One region of the Cupriavidus sp. USMAA2-4 genome, then DNA from elsewhere that is predicted to be linked to it. Evidence: predicted binding sites of a transcription regulator. Region 1 holds the regulator's gene; the other holds the start of a gene.
The links. The regulator FliA, encoded in region 1, starts transcription of late flagellar genes. The targets are predictions, from matches to a motif close to CTAAAGTTTNNNNNNNNNNNGCCGNTA.
Positions count from the first base shown of each region.

Region 2: a site for FliA is predicted at 4,557-4,583, ahead of BKK79_RS22700 (flagellin N-terminal helical domain-containing protein). Genes of this name have one in related genera too.

Region 1 is NZ_CP017749.1:2,017,061-2,026,052, forward strand. It holds gene flhF (flagellar biosynthesis protein FlhF) at 1-1,442, shown strand, start outside; gene BKK79_RS28935 (MinD/ParA family ATP-binding protein) at 1,447-2,280, shown strand; gene BKK79_RS28940 (RNA polymerase sigma factor FliA) at 2,401-3,117, shown strand; gene BKK79_RS28945 (flagellar protein FlhE) at 3,117-3,578, shown strand; gene BKK79_RS28950 (flagella synthesis protein FlgN) at 3,832-4,290, opposite strand; gene flgM (flagellar biosynthesis anti-sigma factor FlgM) at 4,360-4,656, opposite strand; gene flgA (flagellar basal body P-ring formation chaperone FlgA) at 4,810-5,622, opposite strand; gene flgB (flagellar basal body rod protein FlgB) at 5,825-6,244, shown strand; gene flgC (flagellar basal body rod protein FlgC) at 6,252-6,659, shown strand; gene BKK79_RS28975 (flagellar hook assembly protein FlgD) at 6,697-7,377, shown strand; gene flgE (flagellar hook protein FlgE) at 7,442-8,674, shown strand; gene flgF (flagellar basal-body rod protein FlgF) at 8,722-8,992, shown strand, end outside.
Region 2 is NZ_CP017749.1:586,321-595,312, reverse strand. It holds gene fliK (flagellar hook-length control protein FliK) at 1-177, opposite strand, end outside; gene BKK79_RS22715 (flagellar protein FliT) at 314-643, opposite strand; gene fliS (flagellar export chaperone FliS) at 645-1,055, opposite strand; gene fliD (flagellar filament capping protein FliD) at 1,080-2,597, opposite strand; gene BKK79_RS22700 (flagellin N-terminal helical domain-containing protein) at 2,722-4,458, opposite strand; gene BKK79_RS22695 (RNA chaperone Hfq) at 4,641-4,970, opposite strand; gene BKK79_RS42075 (methyl-accepting chemotaxis protein) at 5,891-7,900, shown strand; gene BKK79_RS22685 (MDR family MFS transporter) at 8,210-8,992, shown strand, end outside.

The DNA of each region.
Region 1 (8,992 bases):
GCCTGGACGGCTGCATCATCACCAAGCTGGACGAAGCCACGCACCTGGGATCGGTGCTCGACGTCGTCATCCGCCACCGCCTGCCGGTGTTCTACGCCTCCACCGGCCAGCGCGTGCCCGAGCACCTGGAGCTGGCGCAGGCGCCGGCCCTGGTCGAGCGCGCCTTCCTGACGCCCCGCCGCGGCTCGGTCTTCGCCGATGCGGACGTGGCCCGCCGCCAGGCCGGCGCCCTCGAGGATGCCGAGGCGCAGCGCGGTCCCGCCGCCGAGGACATGCTGCGCTCGCTGAGCGACAGTGCCGATGCGGTCGGTGCCTGCGTGGCCGAGCTCGATGCCGGTACGCAGGGTTTTCCGCTGCTGCGCGCGCTGTGGCAGCAGCGCGACGACGACGCCGCATCGCTGCGCAGCGTCGCGCAGCAGGTGCGCGAAGCTGCCTGCCGCGACCTCGGTCGCGGCTGCGATCGCCATGTGCTGGCGCTGTCCGCCACCGCCCAGTTCGCGGCTGGCGGGCGCCGGGCCCCGCACCATGTTCAGACGACCCTGTGGCTGTCGGATCGCGACGGCTTCCCGCTGGCCGCCGCCGTGAGCGGTGCACGCAACGGCAGCGGCGAAACCGAGGCCGCCACGCTGCGCGCCGCGCTGGCGGCCACGCGTACGGTCGTCAACATGGTCGATGCGCTGCCGGCTCCGGCCGTGCTGGCGCGCTGGCAGCAAGGCGGCGAACGCTGGCTGGCGCGGGCCCGCAAGGGCGCGCGCATGCTCAGCGGAGGCACGGCCTGGAAGGTCGAGGCCCTGGCCGAAACGCTGACCTTCCATGCCGTGGGCGAACTCCATGAGCAGGGCTGCGATGCCGTGCAATGGCTGGCCCAGGTGCCGGTGCGGGTGCCCGACGGTCCGCTGCAGCGCCGTGCCGGCCGCGGCAATGCCGACGGCGGCACCGATGCCTGCCTGCTGGTTTCCCGCCTGGTGGAGCGCGACAGCGGCCGCCTGCTGGACACCAGCTATCTGCTGTGCGACCCCGCCCTGGCCGATGAATCCGCGCGGCTGGCGCAGTGGGCGCGCTGGGCACTGGCCGCCGAGGCACGCTTCCGCACGCTGCGCCACGCGCTCGACCATCTTGCCCGCGGCGCCGTGCCGGCCGCGGACGAGGCGCAATGCCGCGCCGCGCTGATGGCGCTGCAGGCCGGCCTGACCGCCCTGCGTCTCGAATGCGAGCCGGGCGCCGTGGCGGCCGGCTTCCTCTCGCGCCTGGCCGGCCGCGCCGCGGGCAAGGCCGCGCAAGCGGCGCCGGGCCAGGCGCTGGTCGAAGGCCTGGCGCGCCTGCTGGCGCTGCTGGACGTGCTGGAGGGCTATCCCGTGCGCGCAAACCGTGCCGCTGCGGCGGACCCGGTCCGTGCGGATACGTCCGCTGCCGAGCAACAACTGGAATCCGTAGGAGAGTAGGTCTGTGCACACTCTGGCAACCGATCAGGCCGAGGGGCTGCGGCGCCTGCTGGCGCCGCGCGCCACACGGCACATCGCCGTGGTAGCCAGCGAGCCGGGGGCCGGCGCCACGACGGTCGCGCTCGGACTGGCCAGCGCGCTGGCCATGCAGGGCGAGCGCGTCCTGCTGGTCGACGAGGATGCCCCGGGCGCGCGCGCCGCGCACCTGGCCGGAGCCGCGCCGCGCGGCACGCTGGCCCAGGTGCTGGCCGCACAGGCGACGCTCGACCAGGCGCTCGGTGCCGCCGGGCCCAGCGGTGTCGCCGTGCTGCCCGCGGGCGCTGCCGGCCCGGCCGGCGGCGGCCTGCCGGGCACCTTCGGCGCCTTCCGCACCGTGCTGGCCGATGCCCGCGCCGACGGCCAGGGGACGCTGTCGGCGCTGGCCGGCGCCGCGCACAACCTGCTGGTGGTGATGCGCCCCGAGGCGGCCTCGATCACCGCGGCCTACGCGCGCATCAAGCAACTGCATCACCGCTACGCCATCCGCCATTTCCAGCTCGTCGTCAATGCGGCGGCGGGCGAGGGCATCGCCGGCGCGGTGGCCGGCAACCTGGCCCGCACCGCCAGCCAGTATCTCGGCATCGAGGCCTCGTGGGCCGGCTATCTGCCGCTCGATCCGCTGGTCAGGCAGAGCGAGCAGCTGGGTCGCGGCGTGGTCGATGCCTACCCCGCCGCACCGGCGACGATGGCCTTGCGCCGCATCGCCAGCAGCATCGGCGCGTGGCCCATGCGCGCCGCGTCCACCACCTTCCCCGGCGTCGCCTCGGCGACGCCTCCGACCAGCCCACGCATTCATTGACGCCGATGCCGCACGTATCGTTCCCCCAGGCCATCGACCGGGCCCAAGCCATCGGGCCCCGGTCCCTGCACGGTACGCGCGCGGCCGGCGCTGCGCTCTAGAAGCCACGAGAGTCCCACCATGTACACCGTTCAGGGAAAGCTCGAACAGACGGATCTGGTCAAGGCACACGCATCGCTGGTGCGCCGCATCGCCTTGCAACTGGCGGCCAAGCTGCCGGCCAGCGTGCAGCTCGACGACCTGATCCAGGCCGGCATGATCGGCCTGCTGGACGCGGCCAAGCGCTACGAAGACACGCACGGCGCGCGCTTCGAGACCTATGCCAGCCAGCGCATCCGCGGCGCCATGCTCGACGAGGTGCGCGCCAACGACTGGCAGTCGCGCAGCCTGCGCCAGTTCACCCGCCGCATCGAGCGGGCCATACGCAGCCTGGAGCAGAAGCTTGGCCGCACGCCCCTCGATTCCGAAGTGGCCGAGCATCTCGAGATGCCGTTGCCGGAGTACCAGCTGCTGCTCAACGAAGTGCACGGCTGCCAGCTGCTGCATTACGAGGACTTCGAGCGCTCCGGCGAAGAGGATTTCCTCGAGCGCCACCTCGGCGTCAACGAAGACAGCGACCCGCTGATGGTGCTGATGGAGAGCGGCATGCGCGAAGCGCTGATCCGCGCCATCGAGCGCCTGCCCGAGCGGGAGAAGCTGGTGCTGTCGCTGTGCTACGACCAGGAGCTGAACCTGCGCGAGATCGGCGCCGTGCTGGACGTGACCGAGTCGCGTGTCTGCCAGATCCGCGGCCAGGCCATCGCGCGCCTGCGTGGCCAGCTGCGGGGACTGCTCTGATGCGAGGGCCCGGCCGCGCCGCGCCGCGCGTGCAGGCATGCGTTGCGACGGGCGTCGCCGCACTCGGCCTGGCGACCGCCGTCCCGCCAGTCCGGGCGGACGAGGGAGGTCCCGGTCATGCCTGGCAGAGCGTGGTGCAGGGGCCGATGCTGTCCGTGCGCGGGATGCGCATACTGTCGCCTGCGCTGCGGCCCGGCGCGATGCCGGCGCTGGCGACCGGCAAGGTGACATCCGTGCGCTGGCAGTACACCTTCAGCGGCGTGCCGCCGCATGATCTCCAGGTCTACCTGTGCAATGGCAGCCGATGCGTGCTGTTGCCGGCGGCGCAAGGCCACACCGAGGCATTCCGCGGCGATGCCGCCGCACAGGATTTCACCTTTGCTTTCCTGGCACCCGGGCGTGGCGCGCTGGCGCCCGTGCTGCAGGGGCGCGCCAACCAGGTCATCGTCGACTATCGCTGATCGTTGAGAGCGGTCCGCCGCCGCTGCGGCCGGCGGCGATGTTCCGCCGCCGCTGCGGCGACACCCGCGACGCCGTCCTCGGCCGATCCGGCTCGGTTCAGCTCAGCTCAGTTCAGTTCAGTTCAAGGAAGAGGATGGCGGCGCCGGACGGCGCGGTAGCGAGGGGCGATCGTGCGACCATCGTCGCGCGGCCATGTCACCAGCCCGAGCGGGGCGCTGCGAGCGCGCGCCAGTCCCAGCCGCCGCAGTGGCCTCAGCCGCGCGCCAGGCTCAGGCCGGATGCCGCGTTCTGGGTGCGGCCGTCGCGGCCGTAGAGGCCGGCATCGATGCCGCGCTGGCGCAGTACCTGGATGGCCGCGCGCGTGTGTTCGAGATGGGTGGCGATGACCGCCGAATTCAGCGTGCTTGCCTGGTGCGCGCCGAGCGCGGCCAGGCGCAGGGTGCGCCAGGCCTGATGCACGGCGGGGTCGATGCGCAGGCCGACCAGCATGCCGTTCGGGCCGGCGCGCAAGCCGGCGGCGGCCATCTGCGCTTCGCGCGCGGCGCCCAGTTCGGCCAGCGCGGAGGCCAGCGCCGTCTTGCGGTCCAGCACCGCGCCGAGCGCCTGCGCGTCGCCGCTCTTCATCACTTCGCGTTCGTCGGCCAGGGCCTCGGCGAATGCCTTCACGGCTTCGGTTTCGCGATGCAGGATCTGGATCAGGGGCAGGCTCATGGTTTCTCCACGCGCGGCGCTCTATGCCGTTCGCTCTCGGCTCGCTGCTGGGTTCCTGCCGCGGACCGCTTACTGGCCCTGGTTCAGCTCGCGCAGCGTGGCGAGCAGACCGTCGGCAATCTTGCTCGGATCGATCTTGATCCGGCCTTCGACGATGGCCTGGCGGATTTCCTCCACGCGGGCCGTGTCGATGTCGTTGTCGCTATCCTGGCTCAGGCTGGCGCCGATCTGGCGGACCTGGGCGCTCAGGGGGCTGGTCTGCACCTCGGCTGCCGTGGCCGGGGCGGGAGCGGGGGCCGTGGTGGCGCGCGCCGTGCCTTCGGCGGGGGCGCCGGTCCTGGACGAAGTGGACTGATTGATCTTCACGACTGTTCCTTGCTGGGTTCCACATGCATATCGGACGCCCGGCCGCAAACTTTAGGGCCGCCTTGCCGCATGGGCATCGCAAGCCCGCATTGTCGCACGCCATCCCGCCGCTGCGCCGCGTACCCGGCCGCCCGGCCGGTCGCTTTGCCGCGCCTATTGCTGCAGTACCACGGTATCGCCGCTGCGCACCAGCCCGGTGACCACCTGGCCGTTCTTCAGCCGCACCTGCACCGAGCCGCCCGTCGGCGCATCATTCATCACTTTTCCTTCGCTGCTGATCTGGAAGGCCTCGCCTTCGATGGTCACCGACACGGTCTGGCCGTTGCGTACGGCGGCCGGCCGCTTGAGCAGGTCGGCGCGCAGCGGCGAGCCGGCGGCGATGCGGGTGGCGGCGACGGCACCGTTGGCCTGCGCCGGGTCGGTCACCACCGCGCGCGGCAGCATCGCGAGGTCCCCCTGGCGAGCTTGCAGGTCGGCGCTGCCGATCGGTTCGCCGGGGGCGATCGCGCGGGCTGCCACGTAGTAGTCGGTCAACACGCCGACCCGTGCCTGCACGTAGCGTATCCACGGACGTTCGCCACCGCAGCGCACGCCGACCGTGACGCGGCCCCAGGGCGAGCCGCCCGGCGGCAGGAAGGGGTCGGGCGCCTCGCATTCGGGAGCGCGGCCGCCGGAGGGCGGCACGACCTGGATGCTGACCTTGCCCGGCAGGCCGGCGCTCTGGCGCGCGAGGAACTGCTCGACCGCGCTGCGCACGGGATCGTCGGGGAAAGGTGTGGCGGGCGTGGCGCCATTGCCGGCCCTGGCGCCGGCCGGTTGCGCCGCGACGTGGGCGCCGGCCAGGGCCAGCGCCAGCGCGGGCAGCAGGCGCGTCGCGCGGAGCAGGGCGCGGAACAGGGCGCGGAACAGGGCGCGCAATGGGGCGCGCAATGGGGCGCGGAACAGCGCTCGGGACAGAGGCTTCATGTGGGTCTTCCAGCAAGTGCGCGGGCCTTGCGGCACGCAGCGGAACGTCCCGTATTGTAGGCAGCCACCCGGCGCGCTTCGGAGGGAATTGCGCGGGTTTCCGCCGCCTATTCGCGCGATTGCGCTGGCGTCGCCGCACCTACCATGGCAAGCCTGAAGAAGCATGCGCTTCCATGTTCTCCCTTCCCAGCGAGACGCAGACATGATTGACAAACTCGATGCGGCTTTCCGCTTCCAGCAGGAAGCGCTCAACCTGCGTAACCAGCGCCAGTCGGTACTGGCGGCGAACATCGCCAATGCCGATACGCCTGGCTTCAAGGCGCGTGACTACGACTTCGCGAGCACGCTGTCGCAGACCATGCAGCGCGGCGGCGCCGGCGGCGCGCAGGGCGGCCTGGTGCTGACCACCACGTCGGCACGGCACCTGCCCGCCGAGGCACCGTCGGGCACGAGCGACCGCGACCTGATGTACCGCATCCCGACACAGTCCAGCATCGACGGCAACTCCGTGGAAATGGACACCGAGCGCGTCGCCTTCGCCGACAACACCGTGGGTTACCAGTCGGACCTGACGGTGATGACGTCGAAGATCAAGACGATGCTGGCCGCGATCCAGCAGTGAGCATGCCATGGCAGCCATGAATATCTTCGACGTGGTCGGTTCGGCCATGTCCGCGCAGTCGCAGCGCATGAACGTCACCGCGTCCAACCTCGCCAACGTGGACAGCGCGGTCAGTCCCAACGGGCAGCCCTATCGCGCCAAGCAGGTCGTCTTCGGGCTCGCGCCGACACCCGGCCAGAGCGAGATCGGCGGGGTGCAGGTGCAGGGCGTGGTCGAGGATCCCTCGCCGGCCAAGATGGTCTTCAATCCCACGCATCCGCTGGCCAATGCGGAAGGCTACGTGACCATGCCCAACGTGAACCCGGTGGAGGAGATGGTCAACATGATCTCGGCTTCGCGTTCCTACCAGGCCAACGTCGAGGTGTTGAATTCCGCCAAGAACATGATGCTCAAGACGCTGACCCTGGGTCAGTGACGCCGACAGGCCAACCCGACAAGCCGATGGATTTGACATGACCACCACCTCGAACGTTAGCGGTACCGGATCTTCCACCACCAGCTCCTCCGTGAACCAGGCGCTGAGCAGCAGCTCGGCGAGCGCCTCGGACCTGCAGAGCCAGTTCCTGACGATGCTGGTGACCCAGATGAACAACCAGGATCCGCTCAACCCGATGGACAACTCGCAGCTGACCTCGCAACTGGCGCAGATCAGCACCGTGAGCAGCCTGCAGACCATGAACACCACGCTGAACCAGCTGCTGTCGCAGAACAGCGCGAGCCAGGCGATGAATTCGGCCAGCCTGATCGGCCGCTCGGTGGAAGTGCCCGGCTCACAGATCTCGGTCGCCGGCGGCACGCCCAGCAAGTTCGGCGTCGACCTGCCGACGGCGGCCGATACCGCCAGCGTCACCATCAAGGACTCCGGCGGCAACGTGGTGCGCACGCTGACGCTGAGCAACAAGGCAGCCGGCGTGCAGGACGTGAGCTGGGACGGCAAGGACAACAACGGCAATACCGTGGCCGACGGCAAATACACCTTCAGCGTGAGCGCGACCGCCAAGGGCAACAGCGTATCGCCGGTCGCCCTGAACTACGCCACGGTGCAGAGCATCACCGGCGACTCGAGCGGTGTGCTGGTCGGCCTGACCAACGGCCAGTCTGCCAACGTCAACGACATCCGCCGGATCAGCTGATCGGGCAACCATACCGCGCGCAGGCGGGTCATTCACGCAAGACAGCAAGTCAAGGGGAAAATCAATGGGTTTCGGTCAAGGGGTAAGCGGGATCAACGCAGCCGCCGCCAATCTGGACGTGATCGGCAACAACATCGCCAACGCGAACACGGTGGGCTACAAGCAGTCGACCGCGCAGTTCGCGGACGTCTATGCCGGCACCAACATCGGCCTGGGCACGAAGGTCAACACCGTGATCCAGTCCTTCACCCAGGGCAGCATCTCGTCGAGCAACAACTCGCTGGACGTGGCCATCACCAGCGGTAACGGCTTCTACCGCCTGGTCAACGCCGATGGCGGCGTCTACTACTCGCGCAACGGGCAGTTCCAGCGCCAGGCCGACGGCAGCCTGACCAATGCGCAGGGCCTGCAGCTCACCGGCTATCCGGCAGGGACGGCGGCCGGCGGTTCGGTCCAGCCGCAGCCGCTGGTGGTGTCGAACACCAATATGCCGCCGGTCGCCACGACCAAGCTGACGGCGCAGTTCCAGCTCAATTCGAGCAACACCGTGCCGGCCACCGCGTTCGCAAGCGCGCCCGGCGCGCTGCCGACGTCCGGCATGTACAACTACGCGACCAGCTTCACGGTCTATGACTCGCTCGGCAATGCGAAGCAGATGACCGCCTACTTCGCCAAGCAGGCGGCAGGCCCCGGCACCACCGCCGGCGGCTCGGACTGGAACCTCTACGTCACGGACCCGAGCGGCAACCTGACCGGCGGCAGCCCGATGGCCATGCAGTTCAACAGCGCCGGCGTGCTGACCTCGCCGACCGCTGCCACGGCGCCCAGCTTCACGATGCCGGCGGCCAACGGCGCCGCGGCGATGTCGGTCGCGGTCGACCTGACGGGCACCACCCAGTACGGTGTCACCAGCGGCACCAATTCGCTGTCGCAGAACGGCTACGCCTCGGGCAGCCTGCTGAGCTTCGCCGTGCAGGGCGATGGCACCATCGTCGGCAGCTATTCGAACCAGCAGACCCAGAACCTCGGCCAGATCGTGCTGGTCGGCTTTGCCGATCCGCAGGGCCTGAAGCCGTCGGGCGACAACGTGTGGCAGGCCACCGGCACCTCGGGCGCGCCGCTGGTCGGTACGGCGGGCGGTAGCCTTGGCACGCTGCAGGCCAACGCCGTGGAGGATTCCAACGTCGACCTGTCGGCCTCGCTGGTCAACCTGATTGTGGCCCAGCGCAACTACCAGGCCAACGCCCAGACCATCAAGGCGCAGGACCAGGTGATGCAGACCCTGGTGAACATGTAATGCCGGGCACGGCCAACGCGCGCTGCCGCTGCCGCTAGGGGACGACCATGGATCGCCTGATCTACACCGCGATGTCCGGCGCCAAGCAGACGCTGGAGCAGCAGGCCGCGGTATCCAACAACCTGGCCAACGTCTCCACGCCGGGCTTCCGCGCGCAGATCAATATGTTCCGCGCGGTGCCGGTAGTGGGCAATACCAACCCCACCCGCGCCTTCACCCTGGCCAGCACGCCGGGAGCCGACCTCAAGGCCGGCCCGCTGAACTACACCGGCCGCGTGCTGGACGTGGCGATCAAGGGCAACGGCTGGCTGGCGGTGC
Region 2 (8,992 bases), 1.4 Mb from region 1:
CTGGCCGAGCCCGCGCGCTTCCACGGTGCCGCCGCTGGTGCTCTGCATCCCGCTTTCCGGCACATCGGAGAGGGGTAGCAGCGTGGCCAGGCGCGACGCGGTCAGGGCGGAGCGGACTTGCGAGGCCGAAGCGCCGGTCAGCAGCGAAGGGTCGGGCAAGGACGGGATGCTGGTCATGGCTGGCGTTCGTCAGGCCGCGTTGTGCCCTGGACCGTTCCGCATTGCCGGGTGGCGGGCGCCGGGGGCGGCCGGGCGCGGTGCGGGGACGGGGGACGGGTTCGAGGGGGGGCTCGGGCCGAGGGCGGTGGGAAACTCAGGCGGGCTGGTAGGCCTGGTGCAGGTCGCGCTGGCGGCGGCTGTTGCGCAGCAGGTCGCTCAGGCGGTTCCATTCGGGCATCAGCAGGTCGCGGATGGCCGCGTCGCAGGCCAGGATGCGCTCGAGATGGCCGCGGCGCCGGTCGCGTTCGTCCACGCTGGCGGGCGCGTCGTGGTCCAGGGTCTTCAGGTGTTCCACGCGCGCCAGGTAGGACTCCTGCAGCGCGTAGACATCGTCCATCCTGCCAGCTTCCGCGGCGCCGAGCATGCGCTTGGCGAGTGCCTCCAGTTCCACGTAGCAGGCAAGGATCGGGCTGCTTGCCGGCATGTCAGGACTCCATGGCGACCGGCTGCGGCGTCGCGGCGATCTGCGCCCAGGCCGAGGCCAGGTTCTCCAGCAGGCGGTCCACTTCTTCGAGGATGGTCGCGTCGTTGTTCAGGTTGGCCTGGAAGAGGCGGCGCGACATGTACTCGTAGAGTTGTTCCAGGCTGGCCGAGATGTCGCCGCCCGCCTCATGATCGAGCGAGGCGCGCAGGCCGTTGTCGATGATCCGCATGGCATGGCCGATGGCCTTGCCCTTGTCGGCGATGTTGCCGTCGGCCATGTGGAACTTGGCGCGGGCGATGGCACCGCGGGCGCCATCGTACAGCATCGTGATCAACTGCTGGGGGCTGGCCGACATGGCCCCGGTCTGCACGCCGATCTTGGCGTAGGTATTGGCGGCATTGCGTGCATACATGATTCTTGGCTCCGGCTCCGGCGATCAACCCGAGGTGCTGCTGCTCTTGGTCATCGCGTTGAACTGCTGCGTGAGATAGCTGCTGGTATTTTGCATTTGCGACATCAGCACGTCCAGGTGGCTGAACTCCGTCTGGTAGTTCTGGATCTGCGCGTTGATGGTGCCCTGCAAGGCCGTGTACTGGGAGCTGAGGCTCGTCAGCGTCTGGTTGATGCCGTTGGTCGCAGCGGTGAGGGCGCCGTTGGTGCCGGTCATGCTGGTGACCAGCGAATTGATCTGGTTGCCGTAGCCGCTGACACCGTTGGTGTTGGCGAACAGCGCGGCCACGCCGTTCGGGTTGCTGGACAGCGCGCTGTCCAGCGTGGTGGAGTCGAAAGACAGCGTGCCGTCCTTCTGGAAGGTGACGCCGGCCTGGGCCAGCGTCTTGATCGCGTTTGCGCCGCTGCCGCTGCCGCTCTGCGCGGCGTTGAGCACCGAGCGCAGTTGCTGCTGCAGCACCTGCAGCGTGGAGTCGCCGGTCAGCGGCTGGGCCGTCTTGGTGCTGGCGTCATAGGCCGACAGGCTGGTGATGGTGCTCTGCAGGTTGTTGTAGGCGGTGACGAAGGACTGCACGCCGGTTTCGATCGTCTTGGTGTCCTGCTTCACCGCCACGGTCGACGCGCCGGTCTGCGACAGCGACAAGGTCACGCCCTGGATGGCATCGGTGACGCTGTTGCTGGCGCTCTGGATCGCGATGTTGTTGACCGTCATCTTCGCGTTCTGCCCGGCCACCACCTGCTGCATGTTCTGCGCGCTGCCCCCGGTGGGGTCATAGCCGAGCAGGGACGACAGCGAGGCGCCGCTGCCGGACTCGTTGCTCGTCGTGATCTGCATGCTGCTGTTGGCGCCGGTCGCGTTCGAAGTCAGCACCAGGCGGTAGGGCGTGCCCGAGCCGTCGTTGATGATGCTGGCGGTGACGCCGGCGTTGGCCTTGTTGATGGCACCGGCGATGCCCTGCAGCGTGTTGTTGCTGCTGTCGATCGTGATGTCGACGCCGCTCGATCCCGATTTGGCGGCGAAGGTCGTGCCATTGCCGTAGACGCCGTTGCTGAGCGTGTTGTTCGGATCGGAGATGGTGCCCAGGTTGATGTGGATGGTGCCGGTCATGGTGCTGGCCGTCTGGCTGGCCTGGCCGGTACTGACCAGCGACTGGGCTTGCGCGAGCTGCGTCACGTTGACCGCATAGCTGCCTGCCACCGCGCTCGTGCTGGAGGTCGCGCCCACCGTGCCGGCATTGCTGGAGGTGGCAGTGGTGGAATTGAAGAAGCTCGGCTTGGAGAGCTGCTGCGCCGTGGTCTGGAAGGCGGTCAGCATGCTCTGCAGCTGGCCATAGGCGGACAGCTTGGTCTGGTAGGCCGTCTCCTGGTTCTTGATCTGCGTCAGCGGCGTCTGCGCGGCCGTGGTCAGCTGGGTCAGCAGGGTGCTCAGGTCCAGGCCGGAGCCGACCCCGAGTGACGTGATCAGGGGGCTGGAGCTGCTGGAGGTCGAGGAGGTGGTCGTCATGGGGTGTTCCTGGCTTGGCCGAACCCATCAGGAAAGGAAGGACTTTCGCAGGGCCGGAGCCCTGCGGAAATGCTCCCGCGCGGGGCCGGACTGGCGTCCGGCCCCGCGCTGGCGGGGCTTCAGCTTACTGCAGCAGCTTCAGCACGCTTTGCGACGACTGGTTCGCCTGGGCCAGCACCGAGGTACCGGCTTGTTGCAGGATGTTGGAACGGGTCATCGCCGACACTTCCGTCGCGTAGTTGGCATCCTGGATGTTCGAACGGGCCGAGCTCATGTTGGTGATGCTGGTACCCAGGTTCGTCAGGGCCGAGGACAGGCGGTTCTGCACCGCGCCCAGGCTCGAAGCCAGCTTGTCGACTGCGGCCAGGGCCTTGTCGATGGCGGTCAGCGGGTCGGCCGTCGAAGCGCCGGTGGACGACTGAGCGGCGGTGGTGAAGGCGTTGGTCGAAGCATCCACGTAGGCGGTCTGGCCGACCTTGGCGTTGATGTTCGGATCGTTTGCCGCAACCGTGCTGGCGTTGTTGGCAGCGACGCTCACCTTGCCCGTGGTCGAGTCGACCAGGTAGTTGGTGGTGTAGCTGGCGGTGTTGGTCAGGCCGCCGTTAGCGTCGATGTACTGGGAGGTCGCGCCGTTGGCACCGTCGGTCTTGCCGCTGGCGCCGTCGATCTTGACCGTGGTGCTCAGGCCGCTGGTCTTGCCCAGGGTGACCGTGGTGGCATTGCCCGAGCCGCCGGCCAGGATGGCCGCTTGCACGTCGCTGCTCGTCGCGGTGGCGGTGTTGTTCAGGCCGTTGGCGCCATCCGAGCTGTAGGTGGTGCCGTTGATCGAGATGGTTGCCTTGCCGGCAGCGGCGCCCGACGCGGCGGTGAAGGTCGATGCCAGCGTGGCCTGGGCGTACGAACCGGTCGTGTTGTTGGTGGTCAGGTTGCCCGAGCCGTCGTCGTACAGCGTGGTGGTGCCGTCGGCGGCGGTCAGCTTGCCCGAGCTGTCGACCTTGAACTGCACGGTCGCGCCGGTCTGGTTGGTGTACGTGCCGGTGGCCTGGCCGAAGGCCGGCTTCTGCGAGTTGGCCAGCGCGGCAACGTTACCCGAGGTGGTGTTGACCGTGTAGCTGAAGTTGCCGGCGCTTGCGTTGTAGGTGTAGGTGTTGCCGCCTGCCACTGCAACGGTGTCGCCATCCTTCAGGTTCGACAGCACTTGTGCCGAGGTCGCGAACACGTTCTTGGTGGTGACCTGGTACAGGTTCTTGTTGTTGGCGTCCTGCACGGCGGTGCCGGCGGCGACGGCGTTCTGCAGGTCGGTCTGGCTGGCGGCGGCGTTCTGCTGGCCGGCCACGCTGAAGCCGGTCAGGTTCAGGGTCTTGGTGCTGGTTTCCTGCAGGCCGATCGAGATGGTCTGGCCGTCGTTGGCACCGACCTGGATGCTGACTGCGCTGGCCTTGGACGACAGCACGGCGATGCCGTTGAACTGGGTCTGTTGCGAGGTGCGGTCGATTTCTTGCAGGCGCTGGGTGATTTCGTCCTGGATCGATTGCAGGTCCGAAGCCGAGTTCGTGCCGTTCTGCGCTTGCACCGTCAGTTGGCGGATACGTTGCAGGTTGTCGGTGATCGAGCTCAGGGCGCCACCGGTGGTCTGGGCCAGCGAGATGCCGTCGTTGGCGTTCTGCTGCGCTTGCGTCATGCCGTTGATGTTCGACGTCATGCGGTCGGCGATGGCCATGCCGGCGGCGTCATCGCTGGCGCTGTTGATGCGCAGGCCCGACGACAGGCGCTGGATCGCAGTGCTCAGGTTCGACTGCGACGCATTCAGGTTGTTCTGAGTCATCAGAGACAACACGTTGGTATTGATGACCATTGACATGGTGGGCTCCTATTTCCAGTGATATATGCACATTCCGGCGGGTGCCGTAACGTTGGCCACCTGCGTTGCAGGATCAGTGGTGCCTCCGTTGCAAGGGTTATCGACAGGGCGGGAAGAAGATTTAGAGTGATCTTCGCGTCGAATCTGCAAGCGGGGCATTCCGGAGCCCGGCGGGCAGGGAACTAGCCCCGCCGGCGGCCGCGTGGAATGAAGAGATCGACGAACTCGGGCGAGTTGATGGCCTCGTCCCGGTGGGCATCGAAGGGAGAGTTGGCGGCGGCGGCCGGCATCACCCAGGAAATGGCGTGCTTGTATACCACCTGCGGCTGCTGGTCTTGTACATGCTTGCCCAGCAGCAGCACGTAGTCGTCCATGCGCAGCACCAGGCCCTGCAGGCGGACGCCGTTGGAGAGATGGACGACGACCGGCGAGTGCGTACCGTAGTGCGCGGCGTAATGGAGCGACTGCAGTTTTCGCTTGCTGCGGGTTGGCCTGGTTACCTTCTTGTGCACGGCTTCTCCGGAAGAGCCCGAACGGGTCCTGGCGGCTGACTACGCTTCGGGGATCGGTTCCAGGCTTCGCTGCGGGCGAGAGCAGGGCGGAAACCGCGGCAACCCGATGGCGGCGAGGGATGAAACATTCGCTCTCGGTGCCGGCGCAAGGGCCGCAGGGGCTGACCGTCTCGGCGCGCATCGGGCAGGGTCCGTTGCGGGACGCTGGGCTGCCCTGCGGCTGGGGCCGAGAGGTGTCGCCAGGAGAGAAGGGGAACACTTCAGCCGGCGAGAGTAACAAAGTTTTTCGGAGATTGACTCAGTCCTCACTCTCGTCATTTAGAGGTTTACCTCTAAAACGCAGCGTGAGAACCGTGAAATGTTATCTGCTGGTATCTTCCGGTGCCGGACTGCCGGTTCTGGCGCATGACTCCCGGACCACGTCGCTGCAAGGCTTGGCGGCCGGGAGGGGGCGTCTTCTTTGCGCTGGCAAGAGGTGCGCGTCATCCTTCCGTTCACAAAAAAGTGGCAGAAGCTACACCTGCGCCATCCGGGGTTTCCCTGATGGAAGCAGGATTTACACCTCATGTAAGCGCGTTTATATTCACAGCAGAGCCGTTCGGCTCTTGGCAGTCCTCGAAAGCCTACGAGCACCCCGCGCGTGGGCTTCTTTTTTTGGCCCTCTGCATGGATACATCGCGGCCGGAGCCGCGATGTCCTGCTTCCGGCGTTGTCCGGGGTACCTCATCTGTATTAGACGCGCCGCGCTGTCCTGCCCATTGGCGGAACAGGCGGCGCTTTCCCCCTCTATTCGTTTTTCCGCTCAAGGTGGCGCATGGCGCGGCCGTTAGCGCCGCTTGCGTCGGCGTCTGCCTTGCGGGGCCATGCCGGCGCGTGTGCGTTCATAACGTAGAGACCGAGGATCGAGGAGGATTGAGCAGATGCGTTTGCGCAATGTCGGCATCGGCTTCCGCTTGTCGGGGGCTTTCGCGCTGGTGGCGGTACTGCTGGTGGCGGTCGCGCTGGTCGGGGCGTTTTCCCTGCATGCGCTGAATGTATCCATGCACCAGACTGTCGAGCAGCGCTTGTTCAAGGTGCTGGACCTGGACCGGGTCAAGGAGTCGGCGCTGACCATCGGGGTGATGGTGCGCGATGCCACGCTGAGCGAGGATCCCACGGCGGTGGAGCGCAATGGTAATCAGATCGATGTCCTGCGCCAGCAGATGTCCGCCACGCTGGACGAGCTCGATCGCGTGCTCAATGCCAGCGGCAGGCCGGAGGTGCAGGAACGCATGCGTGCCTTGAAGTCGGCGCGTGACACTTACAACGGCCAGCTCGACATGGTGCTGAGGCAGTTGCGCTCCGGCGAGTTCGCCGGGGCGCGGGCATCGCTGGTGGCGACGCTGCCGGCTGCCCAGGCACCCTACTTCGAGCAGCTCAACGGACTCGCCGCGACCGGCCGCGAACTGGCCGTGAGCGCCTTGCGGGATGCCGATACCAGCTATGCGACCGCGCGCAACCTGCTGGCCGGCCTGACGCTGGTGGCGGTGCTGCTGGCGGTGGTGGCCGGGGTCGCCATCACGCGTTCCATCACCGCGGCCGCGCGCGAGGCGCTGGCGGCCGCCGAGGCGCTGGCCCAGGGGCGGCTGAACCATTCCGTCTCCCGGCACGGGCGCGACGAACTGGGCCGCATGCTGGAGGCGCTGAATCGTGCCTTCGGCCAATTGTCGGCGCTGGCGCGCGGGGTGCAGGGCGCCTCGGCCTCGATCGGTGCCGCCACTGACGAGATCTCGCGCGGCAATACCGACCTGTCCCAGCGCACCGAGGAGCAGGCCGCCTCGCTGCAGCAGACTGCCGCCTCGATGGAGCAGTTGACCTCCACCGTGCGGCAGAACGCCGACCACGCCAACCAGGCCAACCAGCTGGCCGTCGGCGCGTCGGCAGTGGCGGACGCCGGCGGGCAGGCGGTACGCGCGGTGGTGCAGACCATGCAGAGCATCTCGCAATCCTCGGCGCGCGTGACCGAGATCATCGGCGTGATCGAGGGCATCGCCTTCCAGACCAACATCCTGGCGCTGAACGCCGCGGTCGAGGCCGCGCGCGCCGGCGAGCAGGGCCGCGGCTTCGCCGTGGTGGCATCCGAAGTCCGCAGCCTGGCGCAGCGCTCCGCGGCCGCGGCCAAGGAGATCGGCGAGCTGATCACGGCATCGGGGCGCCAGGTGGACGACGGTGCGCGCCAGGTCGAGCATGCCGGCCGCACCATGGACGAGATCGTGGCGTCGGTGCGCCGCGTGACCGACATCATGGGCGAGATCTCGGCCGCCACCCAGGAGCAGTCATCGGGTATCGAGCAGATCAACCGCGCCGTGGCGCAGATGGAAAGCGTGACGCAGCAGAATGCCGCGCTGGTGGAGCAGGCCGCGGCGGCGGCCGACAGCCTGAAGGGGCAGGCGGCGCGGCTGGTCGACGAGGCCTCTCGCTTCGAGGTCGGTGCCGCGCCGGCGGCGCCGGTATCGGTCGCGGCGCCATCTACGCCGTCCACGCCATCCGCGTTGGCCGCGTCCGCATGGACCCGCCAGGATCCCGCGCCGGCCCCGGCGGCGCCGCGCCGGGCCGCCGTGGCGCGCCCGGCCGCCGCCCCGGCGATTCCCGCGCGTGCGCGAGCGAATGCGGGCGCAACGGCCGGCAAGCCCCCCCAGCCTCCCAGGGCCACCGGGTCCGCCAGGGCCGCCAGGACCGGGAGCGAAGCGGCCTTCGCCGCCGCTGAGCCGGCCCGCCAGCCGGTGCTGCCCAGCAAGGCCCGCCCACCGGTGACGCGCAAGCCGCAGGATGGTGTGCTGCCAGCGGCCAGGCGCGAGGCATCGCGCCCCGCCGCCGGCCGGCCGGTGGCGCAGGCGCCACGGCGGGCCGCCAGTGTGGAGCATGCCAGCGGGGACTGGGAGAGCTTCTAGCCGAGCTTCCAGCCGCGCGCCGGCCCCGCCGCCCCATGCTGCGGCCGGCAGCGCGGCCGGCTTCAGCCTACAATACCGGCTTCGCTTGCCCCCAACACAAAAAACAGCAGCAACGGCCGGGGCAGCAGGGCGCGGCATGGCTCACGGCGCGTCTTCACGCGCTTCGCCGCGCGGCCGGCCGTGCCGCACTCTCCCGACATGACAGTCCGTCCCCCCGACACGCCGTCCGCCCAGGGCGGCGCCGCCGCGCCTGCCTCCGCTTCGCCTTCCCTCGCACCCTCGTCCGCTGCGCCGCCCGGCGTGCCGGTCATGCAGGTGATCTTCGGCCTGATGCTGGCGATCCTGCTGGGCGCGCTGGAGCAGTCCATCGTCGCCGTGGTGCTGCCCGAGATCGCCATGCAGCTGAACGGCTTCGAGGTGATGGCCTGGGTCATTTCCGCCTACCTGGTCGCCTCCACCGTGGTGACGCCGATCTACGGCAAGCTGTCGGACCTGCTGGGCCGGCGTTCGGTGCTGACCTTCGCCATCGCGCTGTTCCTGCTGGCCTCGCTGGCCTGCGCCATGGCGCAGACCATGCCGCAGCTGATCCTTGCCCGCATCCTGCAGGGCCTCGGCGGCGGCGGCCTGATCTCGGTCTCGCAGGCGACCATCGCCGACGTCGTGCCGCTGCGCGAGCGCGGCCGCTACCAGGGTTATGTCAGCGGCGTGTGGGCGGTGGCCAGCATGGCCGGCCCGGTGATCGGCGGCTACCTGGCCCACTACCTGTCCTGGCGCTGGATCTTCTGGATCAACCTGCCGCTGTCCCTGCTGGCGCTGGTGGTGGTGCGCCGTGCGCTGCGCCACCTGCCCGCGGGCGGGCGCCGCCACCGCATCGACTACCTGGGCGCGCTGCTGTTCGGCGGCGGCCTGAGCGGGCTGCTGGTGTTCCTGACGCGCCTGGGCCAGGGCCAGGCCGCCACCGCGCCGGCCTCGCTGGCACTGCTGCTGGCCGGCGTGCTCGGGCTGGCGCTGTTCCTGTGGCAGGAGCGCCGCGCCACCGATCCGATGATCCCGCTGGGCATGATGGGGGTGCCGACGGTGGCGATCTGCTGC